DNA from 3 places in the Weissella sp. MSCH1 genome. Region 3 is predicted to be linked to each of the others. Evidence: predicted binding sites of a transcription regulator. Region 3 holds the regulator's gene; each other region holds the start of a gene.

Region 1 (6,567 bases), on a different contig from region 3:
ATTTGCAACAAATAGAACAGTACGCCATGGCCAAAGGTTGCTTGACCAATTTGAGCCAAAACCGTGACGTGATCATTTGGACGAATACCGTACCAGTATGACAAGAACGTAATTCCGGCAAAGAAGAAGGCCAAAATCAAGGCCATGATCGACAACGTCGCCGCTGCATTACGAGGCTTTGGTTCTTTAAAGTTTGGTACGGCATTTGAAATCGCTTCAACACCAGTCAACGAAGATGATCCACTTGAGAACGCCTTCAAGAACAAGATGATACCGATATTCGAGCCCGTCGTACCGATAGCCGACGCAGCATGGAATGCTACCTGGCCAGTGGCGATGTTATATAACCCATATAGCACCATGCCAGTAATCATCAAGATAAAGAAGTAAACCGGTACCATCAAGAAACCAGCTGACTCACGGACACCACGCAAGTTGATCCCCATCAAAATCAAGATAATCACGACACCAATCCCAACTGCATAAGGATGTAAGGCTGGAATTGCTGAGGTAATGGCTTCTGTACCTGCCGCAACAGATACGGCCACGGTCAGCATGTAGTCAACCAACAATGAACCACCCGCGACAAGTCCTGCGTTACGTCCCCAGTTGGTTGACGTTACGACATACGCACCACCACCCGATGGGTACGCATGAATGATTTGGCGATATGACAACGTAATCGCTGCCAACAGCACCAAAACCAGAATTGCGATTGGAATTTGCATCCAGAGGGCCGCAGCACCAACAGCAATCAAAGCCGTCGTAATTTGCTCCGTACCATAGGCAACTGATGACAACGCATCAGAAGACAACAATGCCAACGCCTTGGTTCGACTCAAATGTTGTGAGCCTTCTTCCAGGGTCTTCAATGGCTTTCCAATCAACAACCGCTTTAAAAAGCGCCACATGATTAATTCGCTCCTATTAAATTAGATTTAGCTGTTACGCCAATTTGTAAGACGATTTAAAATTTCTACAACGACTTATTTTAGTGCTATTTACACGCGTTGTCTATCATTGATATTTAGATAGTTTTTCACAAACAAAGAACCACCGCCAAAAGCATGACGGTGGTTCTTTAGTTTGTTTTAAATTACATCATTCCCGGCATACCTTGAGCAGGCATTGCAGGGGCTGCGTCTTCCTTAGGTTGCTCAGCAACAACAGCTTCAGTCGTCAACAACAAAGCTGACACTGAGGCAGCATTTTGCAAAGCTGAACGCGTCACCTTCGTTGGATCAACGATACCGGCAGCAACCATATCAACCCATTCATCAGTCGCAGCATTGTAACCAATACCAGGCTTTTCGGCCTTCAATTGGTTCACAATCACTGAGCCTTCCAAACCAGCATTTTCAGCGATTTGACGAACCGGCTCTTCCAAGGCACGACGCACAATGTTGATACCCGTTTGCACATCCCCGTCCTCAGACAAGGCAGCAACAGCAGGGATTGCGTTAACCAAAGCAGTTCCACCACCGGCAACGAATCCTTCTTCAACAGCGGCACGTGTCGCATTCAAGGCGTCTTCAATCCGGTACTTGCGCTCCTTCAACTCAGTTTCAGTTGCGGCACCGACGTTGATAACAGCAACACCACCGGCCAACTTAGCCAAACGCTCTTGCAACTTCTCACGATCAAAGTCTGACGTTGTCTCAGCAATTTGACCCTTAATCAAGTTAACACGCTCAGCGATGGCATCCTTGTTACCAGCACCTTCAACAATCGTCGTGTTATCCTTTGAGACCGTAACCTTAGCAGCTTGACCAAGTTGGGCAATTGTAACGTCCTTCAAGTTCAAACCAAGATCTTCGGTAATCACTGTACCACCCGTCAAGATGGCAATGTCTTCCAATTGGGCCTTGCGACGGTCACCGAAGCCAGGGGCCTTAACAGCAACCACGTTAAACGTACCACGCATCTTGTTCAAGACCAACGTTGGCAAAGCTTCACCCGTAATATCATCAGCAATGATCAACAAAGCACGACCTTGCTCGACAACACTTTGCAACATTGGCAAGATTTCTTGAATGTTAGCAATCTTCTTGTCCGTAATCAAAATGTATGGGTTGTCCAAAGCGGCTTCCATCTTGTCCGTGTCCGTTACCATGTATTGTGACATGTAACCGCGGTCAAATTGCATCCCTTCAACAACATCCAACGTTGTCTCAATCCCCTTTGACTCTTCGATGGTGATAACGCCGTCGTTACCAACCTTCTCCATTGCCTCGGCAATCAACTCACCCACTTCTGGGTTAGCAGCTGAAATTGATGCGATTTGCGCAATTTCTTCCTTCGTTGACACCGTCTTTGACATGTCGTGCAATGACTTAACAGCCGCATCCGTTGCCAATTCAATTCCGCGACGCACACCAACTGGGTTAGCACCGGCTGTCACATTCTTCAAACCTTCGTTAATGATAGCTTGTGTCAAAACAGTGGCCGTCGTCGTACCATCACCAGCGATGTCATTGGTCTTTGAAGCAACCTCAGCAACCAACTTTGCACCCATGTCTTCAAAGTGATCTTCCAATTCGATTGACTTAGCGATTGTCACACCATCATTCGTAATAGTTGGTGCGCCGTAGCTTTGTTCAATCACAACGTTACGTCCCTTAGGACCAATCGTCGTCTTAACTGTATTTGCAAGCTTATCAACGCCGGCTTGCATCTTAGCGCGTGCATCTTCAGCAAACTTAATGTCCTTAGCCATGATTTATTCACCCTCTATTTTAATAGTTTAATTATCTGTGTTTTGTAAATTAAAGAACCGCAACGATATCCTTCTCGTGTACGACCAAGTAGTCGACACCGTCAACCGTCACTTCTGAGCCAGCATACTTATCAAAGATGACTTGATCACCTTCCTTCACTGCAGCTGGGGCCGTCAAGTCACCAACTGATTGCGTTGAAACAGCAACAACCGTTCCGGTAACTGACTTTTCTTGAGCGTTTGACGCAAGCAAAATGCCACCAACTGATTGCTCAGGTGCTTCTTCAACTTGCAAAACAACACGATCTCCCAAAGGCTTCAACATGTTATATGACCTCCATAGGCAATTATAATTTTTAGCACTCTCTTTTGTTAAGTGCTAATCAACATAACTAATAATAGCACACTGAGATATTTTTGCAACAAATTTTGTGCAATTATTTACCCGGACAAGACAAAAAGTCTCGACGATTCCCGCCGAGACTTTTTGTCTTAATCATTAAATTCTTCCAGTGCCATGCTTGCTTCAGTCCATTGTTCCTCGACTGTTGCTAATTGTGCATCCAACGCAGCGATCTCCTTAGACAAGTCCGTCAACTTACCCAAGTCAGCACCATTGGCTGGATCATTTAACTCTGCGTTCAGTGCATCTCGCTTGGTATTCAACGTTTCCATTTCTTCTTCAGCTGCTGACACTGCCCGTTCAAGTTTGCGCTGTTCTTTCTGACGCTCCTTGCGTTCTTCACGACTCAAGTTCTCAATCGGCGCTGCTGACGCTTCTTTGAACTCTTCCGTCGTTTCAAAACTGGCCTTAGCCCGGTGCGATTCCGCTTGTTCGCCAGCCGTCTTCTCCAAGTAGTAATCGTAATCACCATCAAAGAAACGCGTACCGTTTGGTGATAATTCAACCACCTCGGTCGCCACAGCGTTAATGAAGTAACGGTCGTGCGAAACAAAGAAAATCGTGCCGTTAAACTCATTTAACGCTGTCTCAAGCACTTCGCGCGAATCAATATCCAAGTGATTAGTTGGCTCGTCAAGAATCAAAAAGTTTGCATGTTGCAATGACAACTTCGTTAGCAACAAACGCGCGCGTTCACCACCCGAAAGTGCTGACACAATCTTATCCACCGATTCACCCGAGAACATAAATGAACCCAAAATTGAGCGCACATCGCGTTCTGGCATTGTTGGGTGTTCATCCCAAATCGTATTCAAAACGGACTTCTTTGGGTCCAAAGTTTGCTGCTCTTGGTCATAATAACCAACCTCAACATTCGCACCCATTTTGATTGTGCCTGCAATCAAGGGTAGCTTCCCCAAAATCGTCTTAATCAACGTTGACTTACCGATTCCGTTTGGTCCAACCAACGCCACTGCATGTTGCTTGTCCACATCAATATTAACGTGCTCAGCCAAGATATTCGTTAAGTCATATCCTAACTTCACTTCGTTGACGCGCATTACTTCATTACCAGACTCTTCGTCAGCTGAAAATTGGATATGAGCAACACCCGTTTCGTTCTTAGGTGCTTCTAAGCGTTCCATGCGTTCCAACTGCTTACGTCGTGACTGGGCTCGCTTCGTCGTTGACGCGCGGACAATGTTACGGTTCACGAAGTCTTCCAGCTTGGCAATCTCTTCTTGTTGCTTATCAAACGCCTTCTGTTCTTGCAGCACCTTGGCGGCCTTTAGTTCCATAAAGCGCGAGTAATTACCCGTATAGTGGTCCAATACCCCTGAGTGCATGTCATATATCTCGTTCACGACGCGATCCAAGAAGTAACGGTCGTGGGAAACGATCAACAATGCCCCCTGGTAGTTTTGCAGATATTGCTCCAACCACGACAACGTTTGCATATCCAAGTGGTTCGTTGGCTCGTCCAAGATTAGCAAATCAGGCGTCTCCAGCAACTGCTTCGCAATCGCCAAACGCGTGCGCTGACCACCAGATAGCGATGAAATTTTTTGATCATAGAATGATTCGTCAAAGCCAAATCCATGCAATACCGATCGAATAGTTGCTTCATACCCGTAACCATTCATTTCATTGAAATCGTGTTGTGCTTGATCATACGCCGACAACAAACTCGTGTACTCATCACTTTCGTAATCTGTTGCTGATGCGATTTTAGCTTCCATATCACGCATCTTCTTTTCCAACGAAATAACCCGGTCAAATGCCGTTAACATCTCATTGTAAACAGACAAATCAGAGTCCAAACCTGAATTCTGTGCTAAATAGGCAAGCTTGATGCCTTTTTTCATTGAAACAGTTCCCTCATCAGGTTGTGTTTCACCAATTAGCATCTTCAAAAGCGTTGACTTACCAGCACCATTACGCCCGACCAAGCCAACCCGACCTTTATCTTGAATCTGCATTGATATGTTTTCAAAGAACGTTACCCCGCTAAAACGGCGAGCAACGTTACTTGCTTGTAAAATAATCATGATTATATATCTCCGTCTCAACACCCCGCATCCAGGGCATTGCCTAAATCTCTTTATCTAGTGTAACAGAAAACGCAAAAAATTCCGCGATAGTCAAAAGACTACCCCGGAATTATCCTTGCTATTTTAGTCTGCCTGTCTGATCTCCCGTCGGAATGATTGCCAGACTAATCCACCAATCGTTGTGACGGCAACCATCACCAGACCAAGCCATGTGTAACCCGCCAACGTATGATTGGTTTGATTACCGGCCTTCATCGCTTGCACTTCATCGTGCGTTTGGTATTGGACCGCTGCGCCATCATCCAGTTGCGCACTGGCGACCTTCGCACCATCAGCAGTCGACTGACTTGCCGTCACCCGACTAACCGCCGTTTCATCACCAAACGCTGTGCCACCTACCAAACTAAAACCGAATACAATCAACGCAACCACTATAAAGCGCTTCATGATATTCTAACCCCTTTCTCTGTTCGACTAACTTACCCATGTTAATCTCATTGAAAGTGTATACCATATTACGCTAAAAAGAGTAGATTACTGGAAAACGACACCTTGCTTCTGCTTTTCGTGCTGAATAAAGTACTCCCAAGCATGCATTTCACTCTCAAACCAGAGATGTTGACCATCGTAGTCCATAACTTCCAATGATGTTTGGACAAGTGGCCATTCATTATTCGGCTTACCTTCAATGTGCTGCCACATAAATGATGCTCGTGCAGCAACATCCCCTGTTGGCGTATAGAAAATAATGTTTGAGATATTCCCGTTCGTTTGGTAATAACGAGTCGCTGACTTAAAGCCACGCCAGTCCCAAATATCCGTCACAGCAACATTGTCTAGTCGGTCAATGTAATGCAACATTGATGAACGACCGCCTGGATTGCCGGCAAACAACTCCACATCAATTACATTGCGACCGTAAGTTGTGCCAAAACGACGGGCTTGCGCCATTCCCCAATCAATCCCATCCAAGTGGTAACGCGTCTTATCGATTTGCGGATTGTGTCGGTAGTGAACCATCTTAGGGTCCACATCAGTTGCCTTTTGAAACACATCATACATATTCAACAAATCTTGATCCGTTAAACCGTGATTAACCAAGTGCATATGTTGATCTGGGTAATACCCACGTACAACAATTTTTGCATCATTGCCCGCTGCACGATCCTCTTTTACACGTGCAGCCACGTTAACATCAAGCGTTGGCAAATCTGAATTATCAATATATAAGTTCATCACTGCTCTCCTTAATTCGCTGCAAAGTAAGTGACACCTGCAACACCATTAATTGTCACTTCATCCGATCGTTGCCCGAGGGTGTAAGCCGTCATCGTTGTACCGCCTTCACCAACCCCAACATTTGATAGCGCCGGAGCCTGAGCTGCCATCGCTGGCCA
Region 2 (6,567 bases), on a different contig from region 3:
GGGAGCGCGAAGGAATCATGGGACGGCAACGGAATGAAGAGACAATTAAACAGATTCGTCGCGCTGTTTGGCAACTCTTTCTGGCGAAGGGATATGGGAAAACGTCTTTCTCTGACGTTGCCCAGACTGCACAACTGAATCGTTCGATTGTCCAATATTACTTTGCGAAAAAAGAAGATTTCTCAAATATGTTAATGGCCCAAGTTTCGGAACAGGTACTAGTCGTAGTCGATCAACACTTTCCAGATGCGAGTCGACTTGAGCGCTATTATTTAGCTAGTCAGTTGTATTTTGCTGTTTTTTGGCACCCAGAATTGCGTCATTTACTTAAAGAAATTCTCGAAAACCGCAAATTGGCGGATGAGTCGATGTACAACCAGGTGATTTGGTCAGTAAATATATTGACTGATGCAGTTGATGAAGCTAAATTCGAGGCCGCTTATATTGATGTGGTGGATGCCTGGGGTGGCTTTGCAGAAGTGATGTACTATTCATTGCAACATGATCGTCAAGTTGATTTGGCGCGTGGCCTTAAACGATTGGTACCCTTAATTGCGATGGTTGCGGGTTACGAAGCGACCGTGTGTGACCAAGTTGTTGCGACACATACCTTAACGGCCGAACAGCGGGATGAATTGCGCGATCGTATTTTACAACAAATAAACCAAGAGAATAATTAAGGAAAACCCTTTGGCTGTTACTTGGCAGCTGAAGGGTTTTTGTTTGACCTGCTAAAAAGTTAGTGATAAAGTTATCAATAAGCATTACTTGGTATGCGTACAGGAAAAAGAAAGTTGGGGTATTAATCATGAAATACGACGTTATTTTTATTGGTAGTGGTCATGCTGCTTGGCACGGTGCACAAGAATTGGCACGTGCAGGTAAGCGCGTTGCGTTAATCGAGCAGGAGAAAGTGTCTGGTACATGTACCAATTTTGGCTGCAATGCTAAAATTTTGCTCGATGGACCGGCGGAATTGTTACATCACTTGCACAATTACCACGGTATTGGGATGAACGATGCGGTGAACATTGTTTGGCCTGAATTGATGGCCTACAAGCACCAAGTTATTGATCCAATGGATGAAGCGATGGCGCAAATTTTGGCAGTCGATGGCATTGATATTATTTTTGGGCACGCATCATTTGTTGATGAACACACGATTACGGTTAATGACGACATGTACACGGCTGATAATTTTGTGTTGGCGATGGGGCAACGACCAGCCAAGCTGCCAGTTGCGGGTACTGAATTAACGCATGACAGCAAGGATTTCTTAGATTTGCCAGAAATGCCTAAGTCAATGATTATGATTGGAGCTGGCTTTATCGGGATGGAGTTTGCGTCGATTGCGCAAGCTGCCGGTAGCGATGTCACGATTGTTGAATATGCTGACCGGGCATTGGCTAATTTTGATGCAGACTACACCAACCGAGTAGTTGAATTGATGACGGCTAAAGGCATTAAATTTGCGTTTAATAATGCGGTTGAACAGATTTCACAAGACGGTGACGTGTTCAGTGTGAAAACGGCACAAGGCAACACCTTCCAAGCGGACATGGTCTTTGATACAACTGGCCGCGTACCAAATACCGACGATATGAATTTAGCGTCAATTGGCGTTGAGACTAATCGTGGCGGTGTCGTTGTGAATGATCACATGCAAACGACGGTGACGCATATTTACGCCAGTGGTGATGTCGTTGCGAAGACAACGCCACGTTTGACGCCAACGGCTACATTTGAGTCATTGTATATTGCGGACGTTTTGTTAGGTCAAACAACCGCAGCGATTGCATATCCAGCAGTGCCATCAGTGACGTTTACGTTGCCACGAATGGCGCAAATTGGGGTATCAACTGCTGAAGCGGCTGACTCAGATGAGTATAATGTCTATGATATTAACTTTGCACAATTGGGAATGTTTGCCAGCCATCACGACACGGAAGCCAAAGTGAAGATTGTGTTGAACCAACAAAAACAGTTGGTCGGGGCTGCATTGATTGGGGATGCAGCGCCGGAACTTGTGAATACGTTGGTGCCAATTATCAACCATAAGTACACGAAGGCGGACTTGAATAAGACGATTTATGCCTTTCCAACACCGTCAGCGATGTTGCCGATGTTGTTGGCTAATTTCTTAGCATAATAAGTTTACATAGAAAGCTCGGTGAGAACCGGGCTTTTTAATTTGAGAATAACTATTTTTTAACGAGCGGTTAAGTATATGTTATTAAGTGAATTAGTATACATAAGTATGATTAACGAGATGCATAAATGTCGGTTAAAAAATGGAAGGAATGAAGTAGGGATGCTAGAAAAGATTATGGCAGTGTGTAAGTCAAAGTGGGTGTTGGGGTTATTGGTAGTTGGCGTGTCGGCTTCAGCTGCCGTAGCGGCTTCGGCTGCGGTTTCCGGTTGGAATGGTGCAACTAATATGAATACGGTTAATCAGGTGCTTGGCCAATTGGATGGTATGTTGACGAACCGTGAGAATCAGGTAAAGCAACTTAAAGCAGACCTGAAGGATGCGGACGCAACGATTGCAACGTTGACGCAACAACGCGACGCTGCGAATGCGAAGTTAGCGACGGCACAACAGGATTTGTCAGCAGCACAACAAGCCGTGGCATCATTAACAAGTCAATTGAATCAGGCTAAAACTGAAAATGACAGCTTACGTGGTCAATTGGATGAAAAGATAAAAGAAATTCAACAAAAAATTGCGGATGGTAACCGTCAAGTTGAATTGAAGCAACAAGAAGTTGATCGTTTAAGTGCGCAGGTTGGCAGTTTAAATGGGCAATTGGGTAATTTGCAGAACCAATTGACGAACGTCACGAATCAATATAATGATTTGCAACATGCATCACACGCGCAAATTAGTTCGCTATCATCAGAAGTTGATGATTTACGTAATCAATTACGGGCGGCTGAACAAGATGCGCAAAATACAGCGGATAATGCACAGAATATTTTGGCAAAGCACAACAATACGAACGTCTAAAATGGACATTTTGGATGCAGTTCCTCGCAGATTTTGGGTTAAGTAGTAAACTGATGCTAAGGGGGATGCCAAATGAAAAAATGGATGAGTACAATCATTGCGTTAGTGGCGATAGTTGGCGTTGCATTTGGGCTACATCAGTCGCTGAAATTGAAGCGTGATACAGCAAAGTATACCTATTCTAATGTGCCAACACTCTTCATTCACGGGTATGGTGGCACTTTGAATTCGACGAAAGACTTAGTCCGTGCAGCGGAAAAAGCAGGCGCGGCAAAGAAAATGTTAACGGCGCGTGTTACGAAGGATGGTCAAGTGAAGTTGTCGGGCCATTGGGATAAGAATAAGTACAATCCAATGGTTCAAGTTGTTTTTTCGGACAATCGTAATGCAGATTTTCATACGGATGCGAAATGGATCAAACACGTCATTGTGGCCTTGCAACAGCGCTATGGTATTAAGTCGTTTAATGCGGTCGCCCATTCAATGGGGAATTTGGGGTTGCTGACGTATGAAATGACATATGGTCAGGATAAATCGTTACCGCAATTGCGCAGACAAGTGAATATTGCGGGGCATTTTGATGGCATTCTCGGTTTGGATAAAGAGGTTGCCGATAATACGCTGGATGCACAAGGCAAGCCAACGAAAATGGTATCGTATTATGAATGGTTATTGGCTCATCGGGATAATTATCCTGACCAACAAGTGGCGGTTTTGAATATGTATGGTGATTTACATAATGGTAGCCACTCAGATGGACGTGTCACGACAACGTCAGCGAAGTCGCTGCGTTATCTGTTAGGAAATCGGCCAAAATCGTATCGTGAGAAAGAAATTGTTGGGCCAAATGCACAACATAGTAAGCTACACGAGAATAATCAAGTTGTTAATCGGGAAATGATTAATTTCTTGTGGGGTAAATAAGGGAAAGGGTGGCGTATAAACGTCGCCTTTTTTTACACGTTAAATTAGCACTTATCGATTATGAGTGCTAAAATAATGGTATCGAGGAAATTGCTTTGAAGAATAGTCATGAGGGAGGCTGTTTATTATGGCACAAGAACCATTTGGTTTTTCAAATATTGATGATATTTTTAGGATGATGAATAACGAAGCGGCACGTAATCAAGCTGCACAAATGCGTCAAGGACAGGATCCGCGCGCACAACGGTCGGGTAACGGCGGTAATGGTAAGCGTGGCATGTTAGACCAATACGGGATTAACATGACCGAATTAGCGCGCCAAGGAAAGATTGATCCGGTTATCGGTCGTGATAAAGAAATTGCCCGGGTCATTGAGATTTTGAACCGGCGCACGAAGAATAATCCCGTGTTAATTGGTGAGGCTGGTGTTGGAAAGACTGCCGTTGTCGAAGGACTAGCACAAGCCATCGTTAATGCAAAAGTACCAGCTAAGTTGCAAGGCAAGGAAGTCATTCGTTTGGATATGGTTTCTTTGGTACAAGGGACGAGTATGCGTGGTCAATTTGAAGAGCGCATGCAACAATTAATGACGGAAGTATCTGAACGAGATGATGTCATTATTTTCATTGATGAAATTCACGAAATCATGGGAGCTGGTACGACTGGGGATGGCTCAATGGATGCCGGCAATATTTTAAAGCCGGCATTGGCCCGCGGTGAATTCCAATTAGTTGGTTCAACGACGCTAAACGAGTATCGTAAAATCGAGAAGGATGCGGCGGTCGCCCGTCGTTTCCAAACGGTTCAGGTTAATGAACCGTCAGCGGATGAAGCACTACAAATTTTGCAGGGTATTCGTGGCCGCTATGAAGATTATCACAAGATTAAGTATACGGACGACGCGTTGGCGGCAGCAGTTGACCTTTCAAATCGTTACATTAATGACCGTTTCTTGCCTGATAAGGCCATTGATTTGATTGATGAAGCTGGTTCGCGTAAGAATTTGACGGTGAAGGTTGCTGATCCAGCTGAAATTGAAAAGCAAATGGCAAATGCTGAAAAGCAAAAGCAACGCGCCGTTGATAACGAAGATTTTGAAAAAGCCGGTTACTGGCGTGATCAGGTCAACCAGTTGACGTTGCAACTTGAGGCTGTTAAGCAACAAGCGCCGCAAAATGAGCGGGCGCAACAAGTCACCGTAGCAGATATTCAGCAAATTGTTGAAGAACGGACTGGTATTCCCGTGGGTGAATTGGCCGAGTCTGAGCAAAATCAATTGCGTAATCTTGGGGAACACTTAGCTGCCCATGTTATTGGCCAAAAGGAAGCCACAGATAAGATTGCCCGTGCAATTCGTCGTAATCGTGTCGGATTTAATAAGACTGGTCGACCAATTGGTAGTTTCTTATTTGTTGGACCAACTGGTGTTGGAAAGACGGAAACAGCCAAGCAACTAGCCAAGGAACTATTTGGTTCGTCAGATAATATGATTCGCTTTGATATGTCAGAGTACATGGAAAAACAGTCGGTTTCAAAGCTGATTGGAGCGCCAGCTGGTTACGTCGGATATGAAGAGGCTGGATTACTAACCGAAGCAGTACGCCGCCAACCATATTCATTGGTTTTGCTAGATGAGGTTGAAAAGGCGCACCCAGATGTAATGAATATGTTCTTACAGGTGTTGGATGACGGCCGTTTGACGGACTCGCAAGGTCACGTGGTATCGTTTAAGGATACGATTATCATCATGACATCAAATGCCGGCACGGGTGATAAGACAACGACGGTTGGATTTGGGGCCAGTGCTGGGCAGGCAACGGCTGATTTGCAAGCCAAGTTAGCGCCGTACTTTAAGCCAGAATTCTTGAATCGCTTTGACGACATTGTGTCGTTCAATGCGTTGACCAAGGATGACTTGACGCAAATTGTTGATTTGATGTTGGCTGATATGAATACAGCGATTGCAGTTCAAGGATTACACCTTGATGTCTCACCGGAAGCAACGGAGAAGTTGGTAACGTTAGGCTATAACCCAACGATGGGGGCTCGGCCATTGCGCCGTGTCATCCAAGAGCAATTGGAAGATCGGGTAGCTGATTTCTATTTGGATAATCCAGATGTTAAGCAACTCCAAGCAACCGTTGTTGATGATGCCATTACAGTGACTGCCGAATCGGTAGCGCCCGCAACGGTAACAACAGAAGAGTAAAGAAAAATACCTGATCGGTTATGCCGGTCAGGTATTTTTTGCTTATTTTTTAGTTAAATCAGCGCCGAAGTACTTCTCTGAAAGCTGCTTCATGGTGCCATCTTTTTCTAACTTGCGTTGTGCTTGCGAAATCCGCTTAGCCAATTGCTTATTGTGCTTATTTAGCATTGGTGCAGCCGTTGTTTGGCCTAGCGCATTTGTTACCGTTGCTTGCAAATTGGTCTCAGGGTGGACTTTCTTGTAGGCAGTCCACGAATCTTGTGAATTAAGGACCACATCGGCTTTACCGTTGGCAACTAATTCTAGTTGTTCAGCGAAGCCAGGGGCAGCAACAATTTGAGCACCCGCTTTTTTGGCCGCCTGACTAAAGTTGGAAGAAGTCGTCTCAGCAGCTCGCTTTCCCTTTAAATCAGCGTAAGTTTTGATA
Region 3 (6,567 bases):
TTCTTGCGTGGTAAGGCAAGTGGTTATGTGTCAACGCCAGATGGTTGGTTGTGGATTGAAAACGGTAAGCGCTACACAGGTTTCCGTATGTACATGGGTGCCTACTACTACTTCATTAACGGTGTGCGCCAACATAATCAATGGGTTTCAGAATGGGGCTTGAAGTATTATGTCGGTAACGATGGTCGCTCTGTTGAAGGTAACAAGGTTAAGATTGATGGTAAGACGTACAACTTTGGTACGAACCACACTTTCTTCCTACGTTAATTAAATCTATTTTGAATTGCAAAATCCGCTGGGTAGTTTACCTGGCGGATTTTTTGGGTAATCAGGTTGTATACCGCCAAAAATTTGCGTAACATGACAGAAGAATAGGAGGATGGCATGACATTTTATACAATTGATTACTTGACGCAGCGCCATTCGTGGTTGGAAACGGCAACGACGGTGGTTATTGCGGTATTAGTAATTATTTTTGCAATTTTTGCGGTGCTGTATTTTCGCAATAATTTAAAGTCGAAGTACCGGGATTTGAGTGTGATGATGTTACTATTGGTAGCGTTTGTCATTGGACTGCAGTATCAGGATATGAACCAAGTGAAGAGCCAGTCGGCTCAAAAAGCACAGGTTGTTAAGTTATTAAAGCACGTGGCACATAATCGGGACGTGAAGCCAGCACAAGTGGCTGTAAACAGTGTCAATTTGAACAATAACTTAATTGTTAAAGCCGGGAAAACGTTCTATCGGGTGAATTTAAGTGCTGATCAATCGAACTATACCCTGGAAAAGACGAACTTATTAGACGAGCATACAGTAGTTGAGGTGAAGTGATGGACACAAGTTATACAACGATTGCTTTGAAATTGGCAATCGGGATTATCGGTTTGATTATCCAAATTAATATTTTAGGTAAGGGTAACTTGGCGCCAATTTCAGCGATGGACCAAGTTCAAAATTATGTTTTGGGTGGGATTATTGGTGGTGTTATTTATAATTCAGATATTACGGCACTGCAATTTGTCTTAGTCCTGATTGTTTGGACATTTTTAGTCTTGCTCCTTAAGTTCTTGAAAGAACACAATTACTGGGTCAAGCGGGTGATCGATGGGGCGCCAGTCACGGTAATAAAGAACGGTGAGGTTGATGTGGCCACAACGATGCGGGTCGGTCTGTCGGCTAGTGAGTTGATGTTTAAGCTACGCGCTGCTGGCGTTGATGAGGTTCAGGTAGTACGTCGAGCAATTCTAGAGCAAAATGGCCAACTGACGATTATCAAATATGGCGAGGAAACGATTAAGTATCCACTTATCCAGGATGGTCAAGCCAATTACGATCTATTAGAAGTTTTGGATAAAGACATCGACTGGTTACGCGAAGAAGTTGCTAAGCAAACGAAGGGTGATGTGGAAGATATTTATTTGGGTGAGTTCATTCATGGTAAAGTGATTTTGCATCCGTTTGCAAAATAAACAATTTAGGCCTGTGAGAATCGGAACTGATATTCTCGCAAAAATATCCAGGCATCGTCACAAAACACCTGCAAAAAATCCGGAATTCTGTAATGGTCGTTTGGTTTGTAACATACAAGTAATAAAAGGCGCGGATTTGAAACTTTCACTTTAACCGGCTGTCACTATAACTCGATACACTAAGTAAAGTCGAATTAGTAAAAACGAGTCCGACGCAGATATGCGTCGTGAATACAGAACAGTCTGTTGATAAGAATGGGGTTTAAATTCGGATATGATTAGTAATAAAGCGAAATTAGTATTGGCAACAACTGCAGCGATGGCCGGTTTGGCAATCGCAAACACAACACAATTTGAGACGACAGCTAGTGCTGCAACAGTGCAAGGTTCAGGATACTTGAATGACGGTACTGGTTGGTACTGGTTTGAGAATGGCCAACGCTACACAGGTTTCCGCTTCTACATGGGTGCTTACTACTGGTTCCAAGATGGCGTGCGTCAAGAAAACTCATGGGAGAGTGCTTGGGGCATGAGCTACTACGTTGGGGCTGACGGACGCGCTGTGCAAGGTGTTAACGAAATTAACGGCGTTAACTACGATTTTGGTAACAATGGCACGTTCTTCTCACGTGGCAAGGCCAATGGTTACGTCGCAACACCATCAGGTTGGTTGTGGATGCAAAACGGTTACCGTTACACAGGTTTCCAATTCTACATGGGCACATATTACTGGTTCCAAAACGGGGCTCGTATCCAAAATTCATGGGAGAATGCCTGGGGCATGACGTATTACGTTGATAACGTTGGTCGTGCTGTGCAAGGTTTGCAAACAATTGGTGGCAAGCAATACTTCTTCGGTAATGATGGGACGTTCTTCTTGCGTAAGAACACGAAGTTCACGGCTAATGGGGCAAACTATTCAGCTGATGCAAACGGTGTTGTAACCAAGCTTTCATCTGGCTCTGTTAAGGATCAAATGATGGGCTTTGCACAAGCTTGGCACGGTTGGGATTCAACGCAACAATACTACCTTGATTTGTTGATTAACTACGAATCAGGTTGGAATGTAAATGCACGCAATGGTCAATACGTGGGCTTGTTCCAAACGACTGGAATCTACGACATGTCAGTCGAAGGGCAAGCTAAGGTTGGTTTGGCATACATTGCTAATCGTTACGGTAACCCACAAGGTGCTTGGAATCACATTCAAGCAATTGGTTGGTACTAATAAATATAAACAGTTAAAAGGACTGAGTCATTTGATGGCTCAGTCCTTTTTGCTAGGTCGTATTTGATGCGTACGTGAGCGTTTTAGCACTCTTTAATTAAAAGTGCTAAAGGTGTTGACAAGTGTTTGCATGGTGTGTATTATAATATGTGTTAGCACGAAGTGATAGAGAGTGCTAAGAGAGGTATAGCGTATGTTAACAGAACGGCAGCGGTTAATTCTAGCCGCGATAATTCAAGATTACGCAAAAACCGGTAAAGCTGTTGGATCAAAGTCTTTGCTTGAACAATTGGGGTTGGCAGTTAGTTCGGCTACTGTCCGAAATGAAATGGCTTCGTTGGAAGAGCAGGGATTGCTACAAAAAGAACATACATCTTCTGGCCGGGTGCCATCGCAACGGGGTTATCGCTATTATGTCGATAAGTTAATGCGACGGCGTCAGTTGTCAGAAGCTGTGCACCAATCGTTGGAACGGGTATTTAGCCGTAACTTCCAACAAATTGATGATCTGGTGCAACAAATGGTTACTGAGATGGCAAACCTAACAGGTTACACGGTGATTGCATTGAAGCCGGAATCAGTTGACACGCGATTGTCGGGATTCCGGTTGGTGCCTGTCGATGGCCAGCAAATTATGGCGATTATCGTGACGAACGATGGACAGGTAACGAGTCAGAGTTTTAGACTACCCGAGGGAATGGATGTACATGGCTTAGATGACATGGTGCGTTACATTAATCAAACATTGGTTAACCAACCAATTGTTGATGTGCTACGAACACTTTCTGGCGATTTACCATTGAAAATGGAGCGAACAATTCGAACGCCGGTTGCTTTTTTGCAACTGTTTGGTGATGTGTTGGCACGCTCCATCCGTGATAAGGTTTTCGTTGGTGGTCGTTTGAATTTGATGGACTTTACGGTTGATACCAATTTGCAAGAAGTTAAGCAACTGTATCAATTACTGGATGCACCGACCGCCATGCGTCACGTCGTTGGCAACGCGAATGATGGTGTGATGGTACAAATTGGGGATGAGAATGGGAACAGCCTGTTGTCACCTTACAGTTTGGTATCAGCAACCTATCGTGTACCGCAACATGGTGTAGGGGCAGTTGCCATTCTAGGTCCAACATCGATGATGTACGCCGATATGGTCGAATTAGTTGATGTATATCGTACCGCGTTATCACAACAATTATTAGAATATTACCGATAGAAAAGAGGTGTTAGCATGGCAGAAGATAAGCAGACTCCTGAAGAAGAAGTTGAAGAAACGGTTGAGACACCGGATGTTGACACCGAAACAACCGAAGCGGTCGAAATCGACCCAATGGTTGCGATGGAAGCTAAGGTTGCAGAAGCGGAAGATAAGTACTTGCGTGCCCACGCCGAGATGCAAAACATGCAAACACGTTTTGCAAAGGAACAAGCACAAGCAGTTAAGTACGCGAGCCAAAAGTTGGCAAAGTCAGTTTTGCCTGCTTTGGATAACTTGGAACGTGCGTTGCAAGTAGAAGCTGACGACGATGCGGCTAAGCAAATTAAGACGGGTGTCGAAATGGTCTATAAGACATTGGCATCTGCCTTGGAAGATAATGACATCAAGGCCGTTGGGGCCGAAGGTGAACCATTTGATCCTAACTTCCACCAAGCAATCCAATCTGTACCGGCTGATGAGGATCACCCGGCAGATACGATTGCCCAGGTTCTTCAAAAGGGTTATGTCTTGGCGGACCGTGTGATTCGTCCAGCGATGGTAGCTGTTTATAACTAAACAACTATTCACTTACTATTAAAAATAAAAATTGATCAATAAGAGGTAAAAACATTATGTCAAAGATCATTGGAATTGATTTGGGAACAACAAATTCAGCTGTTGCCGTTTTGGAAGGTGGCCAACCAAAGGTTATCACTAACCCAAACGGTGGTCGTACGACGCCATCAGCTGTTTCATTTAAGAACGGCGAGACGCAAGTCGGTGATACTGCTAAGCGTCAAGCTATCACAAACCCTGACACGATTTTGTCAATCAAGTCACACATGGGTGAAGCTGGTTACAAGGTAACGGTTGATGGCAAGGACTACACGCCACAAGAAATTTCAGCCATTATCTTGCAATACATCAAGAAGTACGCTGAAGATTACCTTGGTGAGACGGTTGATAAGGCTGTTATCACGGTACCTGCTTACTTTAACGATGCGCAACGTCAAGCAACTAAGGATGCTGGTAAGATTGCCGGCTTGGAAGTTGAGCGTATCATCAACGAGCCAACGGCCGCTGCTTTGGCATACGGTTTGGACAAGTTGGAGAACGACGAAAAGGTCCTTGTTTATGACTTGGGTGGTGGAACGTTTGACGTTTCTATCCTTGAGTTGGGTGATGGTGTTTTCGAAGTTTTGTCAACAAATGGTGACACACACCTTGGTGGTGACGACTTTGACCAAAAGGTTATTGACTGGTTGGCCGATAACTTCAAGGCTGAAAATGGGGTTGATTTGAAGGCTGACAAGTTGGCCTTGCAACGTTTGAAGGATGCTGCAGAGACGGCAAAGAAGACGTTGTCATCAGCAACTGAAGCGCAAATTGATTTGCCATTTATTACGGCAACCGAAGCTGGTCCATTGCACTTGCAAACGACTTTGACGCGTGCCCAATTCAACCAATTGACGGCTGACTTGGTAAAGCGTGCGGAAGAGCCTGTTCGTCAAGCTTTGAAGGATGCTGGTTTGTCAATCAACGACATCGACAAGGTTATCTTGAACGGTGGTTCAACGCGTATTCCTGCTGTGCAAGAGTCTGTTAAGGCTTTGACTGGCAAGGAGCCTGATCACTCAATTAACCCTGACGAAGCGGTTGCTTTGGGTGCCGCTGTGCAAGGTGGTGTGATTACTGGTGACGTTAAGGACGTTGTTTTGCTTGATGTGACGCCATTGTCATTGGGTATCGAAACGATGGGTGGTGTGTTCACGAAGTTGATCGACCGCAACACGACGATTCCTACGTCAAAGTCACAAGTGTTCTCAACGGCCGCTGATAACCAACCAGCTGTTGATATCCACGTTTTGCAAGGTGAGCGTTCAATGGCTGCCGATAACAAGACGTTGGGTCGCTTCCAATTGACTGATATTCCTGCTGCACCACGTGGTGTACCACAAATCGAAGTTAAGTTTGACATCGACCGTAACGGTATCGTTTCTGTTTCTGCTAAGGATTTGGGAACGAACAAGGAGCAAAAGATTACCATCCAAAGCTCTGGTTCATTGTCAGACGAAGAAATTGAGCGTATGATGAATGACGCGAAGGCTAACGAAGAGGCTGACAAGAAGCGCAAGGAAGAAGTTGACTTGCGTAACGATGTTGACCAATTGATCTTCCAATCAGAAAAGACATTGGAAGAGGTTGGCGACAAGTTGCCTGATACGGACAAGAAGCCAGTTGAAGATGCGGTTGCTGAGTTGAAGACTGCTAAGGAAGCCGACAACTTGGACGACATGAAGACGAAGAAGGAAGCTTTGGAAAAGGTTGCACAGGAATTGGCTGTTAAGTTGTATCAACAAGCTGCTCCTGAGCAAGGTGCCCAAGCTGCTGACGGTGCTTCATCAAGTGATGACAACACGGTCGATGGTGACTTCGAAGACGTTTCTGACGATAAGAAGTAATTTAAAAAATTAAATTCCTAGTCTGTGCATTTTCCTACCAGTTACAGATTAGACACAAAGCGAGGTGCGAGCCTCGCTTTGTGATACATATTGAGATAATGATGGAGGTTGGCCTCATGAATAACACGGAGCTATACGAACGTTTGGGCGTGGATAAGAACGCCTCACAAGATGAGATTAAGAAGGCTTACCGCAAGCTATCAAAGA

The links. The regulator HrcA, encoded in region 3, represses chaperone genes, less so after heat shock. The targets are predictions, from matches to a motif close to TTAGCACTCNNNNNNNNNGAGTGCTAA.
Region 1: ACJ28U_RS09200 (co-chaperone GroES) is a predicted target of HrcA. The motif match lies at 3,073-3,099, and genes of this name have one in related genera.
Region 2: ACJ28U_RS04880 (ATP-dependent Clp protease ATP-binding subunit) is a predicted target of HrcA. The motif match lies at 3,976-4,002, and genes of this name have one in related genera.

Annotation. Positions count from the first base shown of each region.
Region 1 covers NZ_JBJMBA010000044.1:68,700-75,266, forward strand. Annotated here, with positions in the region: gene ACJ28U_RS09190 (APC family permease) at 1-911, opposite strand, end outside; gene groL (chaperonin GroEL) at 1,097-2,716, opposite strand; gene ACJ28U_RS09200 (co-chaperone GroES) at 2,766-3,041, opposite strand; gene ACJ28U_RS09205 (ABC-F family ATP-binding cassette domain-containing protein) at 3,209-5,167, opposite strand; gene ACJ28U_RS09210 (hypothetical protein) at 5,294-5,617, opposite strand; gene ACJ28U_RS09215 (glycosyl transferase) at 5,705-6,406, opposite strand; gene ACJ28U_RS09220 (glycosyltransferase) at 6,418-6,567, opposite strand, start outside.
Region 2 covers NZ_JBJMBA010000037.1:14,750-21,316, forward strand. Annotated here, with positions in the region: gene ACJ28U_RS04860 (TetR/AcrR family transcriptional regulator) at 18-680, shown strand; gene ACJ28U_RS04865 (dihydrolipoyl dehydrogenase family protein) at 809-2,149, shown strand; gene ACJ28U_RS04870 (hypothetical protein) at 2,312-3,007, shown strand; gene ACJ28U_RS04875 (alpha/beta hydrolase) at 3,080-3,931, shown strand; gene ACJ28U_RS04880 (ATP-dependent Clp protease ATP-binding subunit) at 4,059-6,140, shown strand; gene ACJ28U_RS04885 (transporter substrate-binding domain-containing protein) at 6,183-6,567, opposite strand, start outside.
Region 3 covers NZ_JBJMBA010000045.1:140,544-147,110, reverse strand. Annotated here, with positions in the region: gene ACJ28U_RS10265 (GDSL-type esterase/lipase family protein) at 1-267, shown strand, start outside; gene ACJ28U_RS10260 (DUF3290 family protein) at 385-831, shown strand; gene ACJ28U_RS10255 (DUF421 domain-containing protein) at 831-1,469, shown strand; gene ACJ28U_RS10250 (1,4-beta-N-acetylmuramidase) at 1,744-2,697, shown strand; gene hrcA (heat-inducible transcriptional repressor HrcA) at 2,891-3,916, shown strand; gene grpE (nucleotide exchange factor GrpE) at 3,932-4,474, shown strand; gene dnaK (molecular chaperone DnaK) at 4,531-6,360, shown strand; gene ACJ28U_RS10230 (DnaJ C-terminal domain-containing protein) at 6,477-6,567, shown strand, end outside.